Regions from separate parts of the Arthrobacter sp. SE2 genome, predicted to be linked through region 1. Evidence: predicted binding sites of a transcription regulator. Region 1 holds the regulator's gene; the other holds the start of a gene.
What was found. Region 1 encodes HspR, which represses chaperone genes until heat shock. Its sites were predicted from a motif close to AAGTTGAGTCNNNNNGACTCAACTT; they were not measured.
Positions count from the first base shown of each region.

Region 2: clpB (ATP-dependent chaperone ClpB) is a predicted target of HspR. The motif match lies at 4,295-4,319, and genes of this name have one in related genera.

Region 1 covers NZ_JBZAYA010000015.1:9,361-17,082, reverse strand. Annotated here, with positions in the region: gene dnaK (molecular chaperone DnaK) at 1-136, shown strand, start outside; gene AC4CS3_RS18205 (nucleotide exchange factor GrpE) at 139-822, shown strand; gene AC4CS3_RS18200 (DnaJ C-terminal domain-containing protein) at 1,175-2,140, shown strand; gene AC4CS3_RS18195 (heat shock protein transcriptional repressor HspR) at 2,169-2,591, shown strand; gene AC4CS3_RS18190 (CG0192-related protein) at 2,596-3,231, opposite strand; gene AC4CS3_RS18185 (Fic family protein) at 3,266-4,450, opposite strand; gene AC4CS3_RS18180 (DEAD/DEAH box helicase) at 4,553-7,722, opposite strand, start outside.
Region 2 covers NZ_JBZAYA010000019.1:23,367-31,088, forward strand. Annotated here, with positions in the region: gene AC4CS3_RS19990 (ABC transporter permease) at 1-385, opposite strand, end outside; gene AC4CS3_RS19995 (ABC transporter ATP-binding protein) at 382-1,182, opposite strand; gene AC4CS3_RS20000 (DUF1048 domain-containing protein) at 1,185-1,559, opposite strand; gene AC4CS3_RS20005 (PadR family transcriptional regulator) at 1,562-1,891, opposite strand; gene AC4CS3_RS20010 (2-phosphosulfolactate phosphatase) at 1,992-2,771, opposite strand; gene AC4CS3_RS20015 (DUF4031 domain-containing protein) at 2,768-3,637, opposite strand; gene AC4CS3_RS20020 (SRPBCC family protein) at 3,654-4,121, opposite strand; gene clpB (ATP-dependent chaperone ClpB) at 4,354-7,023, shown strand; gene AC4CS3_RS20030 (septum formation family protein) at 7,024-7,719, opposite strand.

The sequences.
Region 1 (7,722 bases):
CGCGGGTTCCCCGGACGGCGCAAGCAGCGCCGCTGGTGCTGAAGGCGCTCCCGCCGGTGCCAAGGCTGGTTCTGCCTCCGGCGATGAGGACATCGTCGACGCCGAGATCATCGACGAAGACGAAAAGAAGAAGTAAGCATGCCTCACCACGGCAACGACGCAGAGCACTCACCTTCCAACAACGAGGGCAAGCACGACGAGCGTGAAGGCGCCGGTCAGCAGAAGCCGGTTATCCGGGACAACCGCAAGGTTGACCCGGAGACCGGGGCCGCCCGCCACCCCCAAGGATCGGCAGCTGATTCCAACGCCGCTGCCGCCGAGGGCGACGCCCTGTCCCAGGCTGAGGAAATCCTCAACGGCATGGAGGTTCCGGCTGAAGAGTCGGTAGCCCCCGGTGCCGCTGCAGAAGCAGAGGCCGCGGAACTCCGCAACGACCTCCTGCGCCTGCAGGCTGAGTACGTCAACTACCGCAAGCGCGTCGAACGCGACCGTGCCGTCGCAGGGGAAATGGCCGTCATCGGCGTCCTGAACTCCCTGCTGCCGGTGCTGGACGACGTCGACGCCGCCCGCCAGCACGGTGACCTCGTGGACGGCCCGTTCGCCGCGATCGCCGCCAAGCTGGAGAACGCGCTGAAGACGTACGGCTTGGAGCGCATCGCGGAAACCGGAGTCGACTTCGACCCCACGATCCACGAAGCCCTCATCCAGCAGCCGGGCGAGGACATCGAAGTAGACACCGTCAGCCAAGTGCTGCGCTCCGGCTACCGGTCCGGCGACCGCGTGCTGCGCGCGGCCCAGGTGATTGTGGCTGTGCCGGCCTAGGTCCCGCCTTAGTGTGCTCGCCGCGCCTTCGCGGATGAGGGGGCCCCGCCCCTTCGCCGGGTGGCCTAGGATCTGCGATCCTTGGCCACCCGGCTTCGGCAGGCCCGATGCCACTCCCAGGCCCCCTCATCCGCTACGGCTCAAGCGGTTGGCTCGCCTAAGGCTTGTCTCACCTAAGGTGGGATGAGCGCAGCGCAGCTGGATAGGGGGCCGCGGCGTGGCGGGCACCGCGATGGGCCCCCGGCGGCGAGGGTCCCGACGTGAGCTTGCGAACGTTGGGAGCCGCAGGGGACGGGCACGGCCCCCTATCCAGCGGAGCGCAAACTTAACCAGAACGAGAAAGGAAACGCCCTTGGCCAGCCAGGACTGGGTTGAGAAGGATTTTTACGCCATCCTTGGTGTCGCCAAGGACGCCTCTGACGCTGACATCAAGAAGGCGTACCGCAAGCTTGCGCGGAAGTACCATCCGGATACCAATTCCGGGGATGCTACTGCGGAGAAGAAGTTCAAGGACATCTCGGAGGCCTATTCGGTGCTCTCGGATGCCGAGGAGCGTCAGCAGTACGATGCCATTCGCGCCATGGGCGGGGCACGCTTCGCTCCGGGCGCAGCTCGCGGCGGGCCGGCCAATGGCGGCTTCGAGGACCTGTTCGGCGGCCTTTTCGGCGGCGGCGCACGCCAGCCTGCAGGGGCCGGTGGTATCCCTCCCGAGTTCGCCGACCTCTTCGGCGGCGGCTTCGGCGGTGGACAAACCGGTTTCCAGCGCGCCCCCCAAAAGGGCAGCGACCGCACGGCGTCGACCTCAATTTCCTTTGCCGGCTCCATTCACGGCACCACGGTGAGCCTGCGCGAAAGCAACGGCAACGTCATCGACGTGAAGATTCCCGCGGGTATCAGGGACGGCCAGAAGGTCCGCCAGCGCGGCAAGGGCAACCCGGGTGCCGCCGGCAACGGGGACCTCATCATCACGGTGAACGTCAAGCCCCACGATTTCTTCAACCGCGACGGCGACAACATCCGCATCCACGTGCCGGTCACTTTCGCGGAGGCAGCCTTGGGTTCCAACATCCACGTGCCAACGCTCGACCGCGACACCGTCACCGTCCGCGTCCCGGCCGGCACGCCTTCCGGGCGCACGCTCCGGGTTAAGGGCCGTGGTGTCAAGACATCGAAGGGCACCGGCGATCTGCTGGTGACGATCGACGTCTCCGTCCCGCAGAACCTCAACAAACAGGCCGAGGAGGCCGTCAAGGCATTCGCCGCAGCCACCGCTGACGCCGATCCTCGTCACGACCTGGCAGCCAAGGCCCGCTTGTAGCGGAAGAAGACACGGGAGGGACGTAGGCATGGGCATCGACATCAACCAGCCGATCTTCGTCATCTCCGTCGCGGCCGAACTGGCTGAAATGCACCCGCAGACCCTGCGCCAGTACGACCGCCTCGGCATCGTGTCGCCGAGCCGTGCCCCGGGCAAGTCCCGGCGTTACTCCCAACGCGACATCGACCGCTTGCGCGAGGTCCAGCGACTCTCCCATGAGGGTGTATCTCTCGAGGGAATCAAGCGCATCCTTGAGCTCGAAAACCAGGTGGCCGCGCTGCAGTTCCGTGTGGTCGAGTTGACCGAGGAATTGCAACGCCGGCGGAGCCCGATGGAGGCCCGCGTTTTTGCGGCAGGAGCAGCGGGCGACGTCGTCAGCCTCGCCCGCGGGCAGCGCCCCCGGGCGCGGTCCCAGGCAGTTGTGGTCTGGCGGCCGCGACCGGAGGAGTAGTCCTCTAGGCCTGCGAGAGCGACGCCAGCAGTACCGGCGCTTCCTGCCCGGCCCACGTACCATTAAGGACAGCAGAATCATCCGAGCCAGGCGTCCCCAGATCCAGGACGCGATTGACCAACAGTGTGAGCTCGCCGGCGTCGATGCTGGTGACGGCGTCTTTAGTGGTCTGGGCGGCCGGGGTCACCAAAGGGACTTCGCTTCCAGGCGTTCCGCTACCTTTGACCTCGACGGAGCTGGTGCGCGGCTCCAGGGCACCGTCCACTTCCACGAACTGTTCGGCTTCCCGCTGTCCCGTGAGGATGGCGGTGGCCAAGGCAGCGACATAGACGGGATCGGCGCACGCGTCGTACACCCACCTCCTGCCCAGCACGGAGTGTTCCATGGTGCCAAGAAGCGAGTCTTCGGCACCAGCCAATTCAGAACCCCGGTAGCTCAGGGGAACCTGATAGATCTTGCCGCCGTGGGAGACCAGATGGGTCTCTAGGCCGACTTCGCCGTCCGGATCATCGAAGCGGTACGCGCCGAGCAGCTCGGTCAGCGCGGACCCGTCCTTGGTGAACCACGGCTGGACGGGCAGATACTTCTCGATGAGTTCAAGTTTGCTGGGACTCAGGGTTGCTCGATGGATGATAGCCATGCGGTCCAGCCTAAGCCACCTCGAAGCAGTTGCTTCAGGGGCGGCATCCAGCCAGACGTCCATTAAGCCGGTCCACTTCGTCCAAGACTTCGGTTGCTGCCCATGCGCGATTCCGTTGCGACTGGGTGATCTGCGTCAGAATGCCGGCGTTCGTCAGCCTGTCCAGGACCCTGTAGATGGATCGTTCTTCGATGCCCGCGATGTATGCGGCGCTGTGCGCTTCGAACACCGGCCGCTCCAAGAGCCAAGGAATGATCTTCTCGTCTGCGGAGCCTTTTCGGGGCCGGGCCGCCTCCGTCCATGCGGCCGGGAGGGCGTCGAGGGATGCCACTGACTCGCGGGCCGCTTCCGCCGCGCGGAGTGAGGATTTGGCGAGATACAGCACGAACGGATCTACGTCGCCATTGCGGTAGTTGTTTAGCAAGGAAAAGTAGGTCTCCACGTCCGCAACCATGGCCGAAGCGATCGGAATTACCGTGTTCTTAGTCAGCCCTCGCCGGCGGGAGATCGCTCCGATCAACGCCCGGCCAATACGGCCGTTGCCGTCGGTGAAGGGGTGGATGGATTCGAAATGGGCGTGCGCAATAGCCGCTTGGGCCATGATCGGGACGTCCCGCCGGGCGGAGAACGCCATGAGATCGTCCATGAATCCGGGGACGAGTTCTGCAGGCGGCGGCACATGGATGGCCCCTCGGGGTGAATAGTCGCTTCCACCAATCCAGTTCTGGACGTCCCGGAATGAACCGGCGTGCCTGCCGTCCGTGGGGTCATCCTTCATGAGCATCTTATGCGCGGCAAGCAGGGCCTCCAGCCTGACCTCGCCTGTGGTGCCCGCATCGTTGATCATGCTCTGGACGGCTTCGGCGGCAGCCACCATCGAATTGGCCTGATCCGTTGCCTTCAGCCCGATCAGGGCGCGGGCGTAGTCATTTCGCTTGGCGTCCACGTGCTCGATCTTGGATGAAGAAACCGCCTCGCTGCGAAGTAGAAATCCACTGACTGCCGTCATGCGGGTGCCGGCGGTTACGTCCAAAGATGCGATGGCAACTGCAGCCTCTTCGAGCGCCACGATGGTTTCACGTCCGGGCTCGAACCAGAGATCCGCTATGAACGGCGGTAGCGACACCTCTACCTCTGTGAACTCCCGATCCTCGCGGGGCGGTCGTCCGGATGACTTCCATGGCACAATCTTGCTTCCGTGCGCGGGCCAAGCAGCCATGTAGTCTCCTGAAAACGGTGAGTTAGTCGCTCGCTACTCACATTTTATGGCAAAAAGGTGAGTAATGGCGACCTTGGTGGTCGTTTCTCAGACCGAGAAGCCTTACTCCGCGAACAAGCCCGCCAGATCCTCCGCCGTCAAGGCGCCACCGGTCAGCGCATCGCCTTCCATCACGTCCGCGAACAGCTGCGACTTCCTGGTCTTGAGCGCCATGACCTTTTCCTCGATGGTGTCCTTGGCGACCAATCGGTAGACCATCACGTTCCTCGCCTGCCCGATCCTGTGGGTCCGGTCCACGGCCTGCGCTTCGGACGCGGGGTTCCACCATGGGTCCAGCAGGAACACGTAGTCGGCCTCGGTCAGGTTCAGGCCGAAGCCGCCGGCCTTCAAGGAAATAAGGAACACAGGCGCCGCGCCGTTCTTGAATTCGCTCACGACGTCGGCCCGGTTCCGGGTGCTGCCGTCGAGGTAGCAATACTCGATGTCCTCCGCGTCGAGCCGCTCGCGGACCTTGCCCAAGAACCCCGTGAACTGGCTGAAAATGAGCGCCCTGTGCCCCTCGGCAACAATGTCTTCCAGCTGTTCGAACAGCACATCCAGCTTGGACGAGCGCACGGCGGACAAGGACTCGTCCACGAGGGAGACATCCAGGCTGAGCTGCCGCAGGAGGGTGAGCGACTGGAAAATGGTGAAGCGGTTCTTATTGACGTCGTCGATGAGCCCCAGGATTTTCTGCCGCTCACGCTGCAGGTGCGTCTGGTACACCTTCTGGTGCCGCGGGTTCAGTACCACTTCCAGCACCTGCTCCTGCTTGGGCGGCAGGTCCTTGATGACTTGCTCTTTGGTGCGGCGCATCATGAGGGGACGTACCCGACGGCGGAGCTTGGCGAGCTGGGCCTTGTCTCCGTTCTTTTCGACCGGCTTTTGGTAGTACTCCGCGAAACGGCGGGGGCTGGAGAACAGCCCGGGAGCGACGATCGAAGTCAGCGCCCAGAACTCCATGAGGTTGTTTTCCAGTGGCGTGCCGGTGATTGCCAGCTTGAAGGATGCCGGGAGTTTCCGGGCGCACTGGTACGCCTTGGACTGGTGGTTCTTGACGAACTGGGCTTCGTCGAGCATCAGCCCGGCCCATTCCTTGGCCGCGTAGGCCTCGTAGTCGATCCGGAACAGCGCGTACGAAGTGATGACGACGTCGGTTCCGGCCATGGCTTCCTGCGGATCGGCGCCGCTCTTGGCGAAGGTCTCTCCGACGGTCTTGATGCTCAGGCCCGGCGCGAAGCGCTGCACTTCCGCGGCCCAGTTTCCCACGACGCTGGTGGGCGCCACTACCAAGAAGGGGGCGCCGCCGCCCGAGCCGCCCGCGGTGCCGGCGTCGGATTCAGCCTGCTCCTTCGCCGCACACATCAAAGCAATTGCCTGCACTGTCTTGCCGAGGCCCATGTCGTCGGCCAGGACCCCGCCCAGGCTGTGACGGTACAGGAAACTCAGCCAGTTGAAGCCCTCCAGCTGATAGGGACGGAGCTCGGCATCGAGCGAGCCCGGCAGCGGGAGCCCGGTCACGCCGTCGTCGAGCAAGCCGCCCACGGCCTCGCGCCATGCCGCCGCCTGCTCGTCGACGATCCCCAATTGCGCGAGCTCATCCCAGAGCCCTGCCTGGAAGCGGCTGAGCTGCAGGGTGCCGTGCCGGTCCGGGCTGTCCTGCAGAGATCTGGCCTCGTCGATCAGCGCGCGGAGCTGGTGCAGCTCGGGCAAGTCCAGTGAGAAGTAGGCGCCGCTCGGCAGCAGCATCCGGCTCTGGCCCGCCGCGAGCGCGGAAAACACCGCGGCGAAGGACACAGGTTCGCCCTCGAGCGTGATGACGATGCCGAGATCGAACCAGTCGCGGCTGTCGGTGGCCTTGGTCGAGATTGAGACGACGGGAGCCTCGGTTGCCTCGCGGTAGTCGGCGATCTCGCCCGAGGTGTCCACGACGACGTCGGGCAGCTCGCGCAGCCGGGGCAGCACCTCCTCGGTGAAGGCGAGGGTGTCCAGGCCGTCCAGCGCTACCGAGGCGGCCAGCCGTGGAGCCCCCCATCCGCCGCTCGAGGATTCACCCAGCGCGGCGACTACGTCCCAAAGCCGGCCCAGGGACTCAAGGATCCGGGCCTCCTCGGCGTCGTCGCGGTAGCCGTGGTCGTCCGGGTGCCGCCAGAGGGGCTGGGCAGTCACGAGCTTGCCGGCCTTGTAGTGCCACTCCCAGTGCAGCCGCACCCGGTGGTCAGCACCGTAGTTCGCCAGAAGGGACAGCGTGGGCACGGCGAGGACCGGCAACTCCACTGAATGGTCCGCTGCCGTGACCCGGGTGGACTGCTTGAGCTTCGGATAGAACGCCGTGAGGAACCGCTCTTCGTCATTCTCCGGGATCTGGAGCCGGGATGCGCCCATGACGAAATCGAGGAGTTCCTGCGACTCACCGCCCTCCAACGGAGCCAGCGTGATGAGGTTCTCGGGTGCCGATACCCCGGGCAAGTGGCCCTCGCCGGGACCCGTGAAGAACAAGCCATGTGCCGGGCGGCCGATCAAGCCCAAGGTCGCCGGATCAAGGGCGTCCGCGCCCAAGGTCACCGACGGCGCGAGCTGCAGTCCGTCGTCGGGCCGGCTAAGGTCAAGCCCGACGACGGCGGGCTCCGCAGCAATACGGACCGGCTCGGTCCCGCCGGAGTGGATGAGCGAAACCCCTATCTTGTCGGCTTCGACCAGGAGGCTCCACAAGTTCTTGCCGGCGAATTCGTTGAGGAGCATCCACATGCTCGAAGTGAGCTGCCGGTAGTCCGCAGTGGAATGCGCGGCCAGGAAGTTCTGCATCCAGTCGATATGGGCTTCGTTGAACTCGCGCTTGTAGCCGAGGTAGTTCAGGTTGGTCCAGGAAACATCGCCCCGGATCCACTTGCCCTTGGCGCCCATCATCACCGGGCGGGCCTTGAGCTGGCGCACGCTGCGGAGCGGATCGCGCCGGCCTGTGTAGGAGAAGTGCGGGGCAGGTTCTTCCACTTCGAACGCCAGTGCCAAGGGGAGGCCCTGGCCTTGCGGGGCGGTCCCCGGAGTGGCGATGAGCTTGCTGAGTGCCTGCTCCCAGGCCGGTCGCTGCACGATTCCCCCCGGCTGGGCCGTCTGTCCGAACGCAGGCGCGCTGAGCAGCTGTGCGCGCACGGCAGGATGGTCTTCCGCGGCGAAGAGAAGGGCGGCCACGTGTTTGCAGTCCTTGCGGACGGGGCAACTGCATACGCCAACGG
Region 2 (7,722 bases), on a different contig from region 1:
CCATCAGGAGGGCCACCAGCACGATGATCACGAGGGAAAGCCCGTTGGCAACCAGGGAAGTCAGCACATGCGCCCACAGCACGGACGATCGTGCGACCGGCATGGAGTGGAACCGCTCGAAAATGCCGCTCTTCATGTCGGTGAACAAGCGAACGGCGGTGTACGCGATTCCCGATGCAATCGCGATCAGCATGATCCCCGGCAGCAGGTAGTTGACGTAGTTCCCGGTGTCTGTCTTGATGGCGCCGCCGAACACGTAGACGAACAGCAGCATGAGGGCGATCGGCGTGATCGCGGTGGTGATGATGGTGTCCGCGCTGCGGAAGATGTGACGCATGGAGCGGCCCAGCAGGACGGCCGTGTCTCCGAAGAAGTGTGTGCTCATGACTGGTCCTTACTTGACGCGACCTTGCCCTCGTTCCCCACAAGTGCGAGGAAGATATCCTCCAGGGTGGGCTGCTTTTCGACGTATTCGACCTTCGCCGGTGGGAGTAGTTGCTTGAGCTCGGCGAGAGTCCCGTTCGCGATGATGCGCCCTTGATGAAGGATGGCGATCCGGTCCGCGAGTTGTTCGGCCTCGTCGAGATACTGTGTGGTGAGCAGAACGGTGGTGCCCTGATTCGCGAGCTCCTGGATTACCTGCCACACCTCGATGCGTGCTTCGGGGTCGAGCCCGGTGGTCGGCTCATCGAGGAAGATCACCTCGGGCTGCCCGATCAGGCTCATGGCGATGTCAAGGCGACGGCGCATGCCTCCTGAATACGCGGACACTTTTCGGGATGCTGCCTCGGAGAGGTTGAAGCGCGCCAGAAGATCATCCGCCGCTTGGCCGGGGTCCTTCAGGTGCCGCAACTTGGCAACAAGCACCAGGTTTTCCCGACCGGAGAGGATTTCATCGACTGCTGCGAATTGTCCGGTGAGGCTGATGGATTCCCGAACCCGCAGTGCTTGGCTCACGACGTCGAATCCATTGACGATGGCCGTGCCGGCGTCCGGACTCAGCAGTGTGGACAGGATTTTCACCATCGTGGTCTTTCCTGCGCCGTTGGAGCCGAGAAGGGCGAAGATGGTGCCCGGCGCCACATCGAAGTCCACACCGCGCAGTACGTGCAATTCCTTGTAGGACTTTTCCATGCCCTGCACGCGGATCGCGGGTTCGCGGGTGGTGGATGCACTGGTCATGATTACCTCTCCTTCCCATCGTCTCCGGCAGCGGCGTCGATTGCCTTGACCAGGCGTTCGCGCTCCTTGTTGATCCACTGACCTACCGTGTAGTTGCGCATGAACGTTTCGGCGAATTCCACCGGATCGTCACCGACGATCGAGCGGATCGGCGTTCCATCCGCGGCGCTCTGCTCGAACAGATCGGTGAGATCGCCAAGCATCTGCAGCAGCACGTCGCCCTTGGTGATGGCCCCGAAGTACATCAGGTACCGTTCCAGCGCGGTCGCCGCCGTGCGATAGTCCGCGGGAAGCTGCTCCACGCGTGCCTTGTTTTGGCGGTATTGCTTCTTCTGTTCGAGCGATCCCGTGAGCTGCTCGATCCACCCTGTGGCCATGTTCACTTTCCTCCCTTTCGGAGCTGTTCCAGTCGCTCGGACAGGAAACTCCACGTATTCCAGAATTCGTCCAGTTCCTTCTCGCCCTGCTCGTTGAGCGAATAGACCTTGCGCGGCGGGCCCTTCTCGGACGGCCGCTTCTCGACGTCGACAAGGCCCTTTTGCTCGATCCTGACGAGCAGCGCATACACGGTGCCCTCGGCGATCTCGGTGAAGCCCTGCCCCCGGAGCAGCGTCGTGATTTCGTACCCGTACGCGGGATTCCCGGTCAGGAGGGCGAGAACGATGCCCTCCAGGGTCCCTTTGAGCATCTCCGTCATTTGCCTGCCCATCGGACACCTCCTTTCACTACTCAGTGTTACTAGCTACTGGTACATAGTACCGCTAAGTAGTGGAAGCGCAAGCCCCTATGGAAACCGCACCGAAGCGCACTCAGGGCCGCTGGAACGCGCCGTCCCTCAACAGGGCCACAGCGGTCCCGGCGTCAAGTTCGGCGGCGATCTCGACGTCGTCCGCGTACCCTGCGCCGATCAACTCACGGCCGCTGGAGCAGCCCCGCAGAACGTCATGGAGCCGGGGTTCGGCGGCGTTGAACACGGCCATCGCGGCATCAGCCTCCGGCGCGAAACCTTCCCTGCCGTCTTCCGGTGTGAAGCCGCCTCGCCCTGCGGCAGCGAGCCCGGCAATGAAGGCGCCGGCCCCGATCTGATCCTCCACGGCGGGCCGGAGCGAACCGCCGGGCCAAAGCTCGCCGGCCGCGATCACCGCCACCACCGCATCCAGAGGGAGTTCGGATGCCACCCAATCCGCGGTGGCCGCTGCGTTTCGCAGTGACACGGCTGCGATAAGGGGGATTTCCCGGGCGAGCTCGTACGCGATCGACGAGCCGTTGGGTGAAGGCAGCACGACGCGGCTCAACGTCCGGGCGTCCCGCAGGCTCGACGGCGAGAGGCTCAGGCCGCCTCCACCTCGCGGACCCGCCAGTTGGGCATCGTGGTGGGCGGCGAAATCCTCAGCCCCGGCGTCCTTCCACGGATAGGGGAACACCATGGCGCCCCGATCGACGGCGACACTGACGCATGTGGTGAAGGAGAGGACGTCAACCACCACGGCGAGGTCCGCTCCGGACGCGACCGCATGGGCGCCGTCGAGCCCCCATTCAAACCTCACCGTGAACGGAAGCTGCCGGTGCACCGTCCCCGCCATGGTCATGACAGTTCGGCCTCCAGGTTGCGGTGTGCGGCATCGAGCCACAGGCTTTTCGCGCGTTCGCTGTGGAAGAGCGGATCCAAGGCGAGCAGTTGGCGGACGACGGCGGCGCGGCCTGCCGCGAAGTCTGCATCGCCGACGTGCGCGTAGTCCTCGCGGACAGCAGCCAGGTAGCGGGCGTAAGCCTTGGGTTCTGCGCCGAGGACGGACAGATCGGCGTCGCATAGGAGGGCGCCGAGATGGTCTCCCGGTTCGGGGCTGTGGGTGGAGGTCAGCCTGACAAGCCGGGCAACGTCGTCGATCACCTGCCCGGGAAGTCCCGCAATGGCTAGTCGGTCCTCGGCCAGCCTGGCCGACTGCTCTTCGTCCTGGCCGGCGATTCCCTCGTAGACGGCATCGTGGAACCAAGCGGCCAAAGTTACTGAGCGCGCGGGCGGCCCGGGTTCGGTGAGGAGATCCAAGGCTTCCAGGACCGCCAGCAAATGCGTGCGGCTGTGGTACTTCCGATGGTCCTCGCCCCAGCGTTCGAGCAATTCGAAACCCAGCTCCTCGTGTCCCGGAAGTGTCGAATTCCAGCGCTCCAGCAAGGGCACGGTGAGGGCCTTGCTCCGTTGGCGGGCGGGGATCCGCAAGCCACTCGCGATCAGTTTGCGCACCAAAATCCGGGCCTCCACGGGGATGGCACCTGCGGAAAGGAGGTCCTGGTAGCGGCGTTCCGGGACGTCGTAGTGATCGCCGTCGAAGGCGCGCTCGGGAATCCCCGCAGCCTCGGCGAAGGCATGCAGCTCCTCGAGCGATGTGTCCGAGACGAGGTGGGAAAACACGGTCCCGTGCGCGGGCCACAACGGCGGATCAACGTAGACGGCCATGGCCTGCGCCGAGAAACTACGGGTTTTTCCGCGTGGCTACCGCTGAGAGTGCGGTCAGGCCTTTCTCGAAGTCGCCGCCCACCATCTTCTCCATGTTCATGAACAAAGCGAAGATTTTGCCGAGGCCCTTGTTCTCGCCGGTCATTGTCCAGGTGACGCGGGTGCCGTCCCCTTCGGGCACGAACGTGAACCCCGTGGGGTTGACGGCCTTCATCGGCTTGGTGAATTCGAGGCGGATGTCGATCTTGCCAGGCTCTTCCGAGCCGACGATTTCCATGGTTCCGGTGCCGGCCTTGTTGTTGCCGTTCCAGGCATACTTGGCTCCGACGCCGGATTCGTTGCCCGAGTAGCTGCGGCTCAGCTTGGGGTCAACGGCTTCCCACGGAGACCATTTGGTCCACTCGTGGAAGTTGTTGACGAAGGGGAAGATGTCGGCGGGCGCGGCGGGGATCAGCGCATTGCGAGTGACTGTGAAGGGTGCCATGTGCATATCGTACGGCGCTTTACCGGGATCGTGGGTGCGGGCCGCCCGCTGCGTTCCGGCACGCAGCCCACGGCCCGGACCCACGATCCCGACGGCGGGTGCACATAAGCGGGCAGGGCTATAGACAGCAGTTTCGCCGTCGGCAAACATGGAGCAGGAGGGATGATCTGCCAAAGTTGAGCATAGTAGACTCAACTTTGAGAAACAGTCTACTCCCGAGAGGAGCTCTTCCATGGACGTCAAATTCACCACCAAGAGCCAGGAGGCTCTTTCCGCGGCGGCCATGAACGCCTCCACCGCCGGAAATCCGCAGCTGGAACCGGCCCACTTGCTCAAGGCGCTCATGGACCAGCGCGAGGGTGTCGCCGTGGCGCTTTTGCGCGCCACAGGAGCGGACCCGGATGCCGTGAGCGTGCAGGCGAGCTCGGCTATCAAGGCCCTACCGTCGTCGTCGGGCAGTTCGGTGCAGCAAGCGCAACTTTCCCGTCCCTCCATGCAGGCCATCCAGGCCGCCCAGAACGAGGCCGAGAAACTCGGAGACTCCTTCGTGTCCACTGAGCACCTCCTCTTGGGGCTCTCGGCCGGAAGCGATGCCGTTGGGAAGCTACTGCGCGACGCCGGCGCCTCCCACGAAGCGCTCCTCGCCGCCCTGCCGGGTGTCCGTGGCGACCGGAAAGTCACCTCGCAAGACCCCGAAAACACCTTCCAGGCCCTCGAGAAGTACGGCATGGACCTCACCGCCGTCGCGCGGTCCGGCAAGTTGGATCCCGTGATCGGGCGGGACAGCGAAATCCGGCGGGTCGTCCAGGTCCTGAGCAGGCGCACCAAGAACAATCCGGTGCTGATCGGTGAACCCGGCGTCGGCAAGACCGCCGTCGTCGAAGGGCTCGCCCAGCGCATGGTGGCCGGCGACGTCCCGGAAAGCCTACGGGGCAAGACCCTGATCGCGCTGGACCTCGCGTCCATGGTGGCCGGCGCGAAGTACCGCGGCGAATTCGAGGAACGGCTCAAGGCCGTGCTGGAGGAGATCAAGAACTCCAACGGGCAGATTGTCACGTTCATCGACGAAATCCACACGGTGGTGGGCGCCGGTGCCACCGGTGAAAGCGCCATGGACGCGGGCAACATGCTCAAGCCCATGCTGGCCCGCGGCGAGCTGCGCCTCATCGGCGCCACCACCCTGGACGAGTACCGCGAGAATGTGGAGAAGGACCCTGCCCTGGAACGCCGCTTCCAGCAGGTCTACGTGGGCGAGCCAAGCGTGGAGGACACCATCGGGATTCTCCGCGGCCTCAAGGAACGCTACGAGGCCCACCACAAGGTAGCGATCGCGGACTCCGCCCTCGTGGCCGCCGCCACGCTCTCCAACCGCTACATCTCGGGCCGTCAGTTGCCGGACAAGGCGATCGACCTTGTGGACGAGGCCGCGTCCCGGCTGCGCATGGAAATCGACTCGGCTCCTGAGGAAATCGACCAGCTTCGCCGTGCCGTGGACCGTCTGACCATGGAGGAATTGGCCCTCGCCCGCGAGACCGACGCGGCCTCCATCGAACGCCTCGCTGCGCTGCGCGCGGACAAGGCCGACAAGAAGGAAGCCCTCGCGGCATTGAACGCCCGTTGGGAATCCGAGAAGGCCGGGCTCAACCGCGTTGGCGACCTCAAGGCGAAAATCGATGAATTGCGTTCGGCCGCCGAAAAGTACCAACGCGAAGGCGACCTTGAAGCTGCCTCGCGCATTCTCTACGGCGAACTGCCCGCTCTGGAGCGCGAGCTCAGCGCAGCAGCCGAGGAAGAGTCCGCCCGGGAAGCGCGCGGTGAAGCGAAGCCCGCCCTGATGGTCGCGGACGAAGTCACGGCGGACGATATCGCCGAGGTCATTTCGGCCTGGACCGGGATCCCCGCTGGCCGCATGCTGCAGGGAGAATCCCAGAAGCTGCTGCACATGGAGGAGGAGATCGGAAAGCGGCTGATCGGCCAGTCCAAGGCCGTGGCCGCCGTTTCCGATGCGGTCCGCCGCGCCCGTGCGGGCATCAGTGACCCCAACCGCCCCACGGGTTCGTTCCTGTTCCTGGGCCCCACCGGCGTCGGGAAAACCGAGCTCGCCAAGGCGCTCGCTGACTTCCTGTTCGACGACGAACGCGCGATGGTGCGGATCGACATGTCCGAGTACGGGGAAAAGCACTCCGTGGCCCGGCTGGTCGGCGCCCCTCCCGGATACGTGGGCTATGAGGAAGGCGGGCAGCTCACTGAAGCGGTCCGCCGTCGCCCGTACTCCGTGATCCTGCTAGACGAGGTGGAGAAGGCCCACCCGGAGGTGTTCGACATCCTCCTGCAAGTGCTCGACGACGGTCGCCTCACCGACGGGCAGGGCCGCACCGTGGACTTCCGGAACACCATCCTGGTGTTGACGTCAAACCACGGTAGCCAGTTCCTTGTGGATCCGACCCTGGACGCCACGGCCAAGCGAAATGCGGTCATGGCCGTGGTCAACGCGTCCTTCAAGCCGGAGTTCCTCAACCGGCTCGACGAGATTGTCCTGTTCGATCCGCTCAGTGTGGACGAGCTCGCCAGGATCGTCGAGCTGCACGTGGACGAACTGACCAAGCGGCTGCACGACCGCCGGCTCACCCTTGAAGTCAGTGACGGCGCCCGGGCCTGGCTCGCGATGTCCGGTTACGATCCCGCCTACGGCGCCCGTCCGTTGCGACGGCTGGTTCAACGCGAGATCGGCGACCGCTTGGCCAAGGAGATCCTCGCCGGAGAGGTCGCAGACGGCGACACGGTGCTCGTGGATACGGCGGCCGACGTCGACGAACTCACCATCGAGGGGCTGGAAGCTTTGACGGGTCCCGACGGCGGAGCTCCGGCGGGTAGCGGCCTGACGGTGAGGCGGAAGGAGTAACTACTTCTGCAGCACGGATTCCTTGAGCGTGTTTCCCGAGTTCACCACGATGAAGCAGTCCACGCGGCGGTCGCCGTTGTCCCAGCTGGTGGCACTCGGGTACACGTTCTGCTGCAGGAGCGCGTACTTCGTGGAGGCCTCGTTGAGCATCAGATCACGGCAGATTTCGCGGCCTTTGTCACGCAAGGCAGTGGCACCGGGGAAGGTGTCGTCAGCCTTGTACCGGAAGATGGCGCCCAGCTGGGCAGAATGGTCGGTGGTGCAGTCCACCACTTTGGACTTGGTGGCGTTGGAGTCGAAATCGGCGAAGCAATCGCCCAGCTGGTAGTCCTTTGCCTCGACATCAGCCGGGAGGGGGCCGCGGCTAGTGGACGTGGCCGGTGCGGGGACGGGCGCGGCCGCCGGGCGGTTGGCCAAGGCCCCAACGAGGATCCAGATCACTACTCCGATGAGGATCAATACAGCCAGCACAATGCCGCCAATGATGAGCCGATACCGCGTTATGGCGTCCAGGGCAGTCCGCAGGGACGACCCTTTTTCGGAGGGAAAGCCGTCCCCGGGCTCGGATTGGCCAGGCATGCCAGTATCCGGGTAGCTGCCCGAAGTCCCCGGATACCCGGTCCCTGAACCAGGGTCTACCGGCGACTCGTTGTCGCCTGTACCGTTGTTGCCCGGGATCGTGTTGTCCTGGCCCATGTC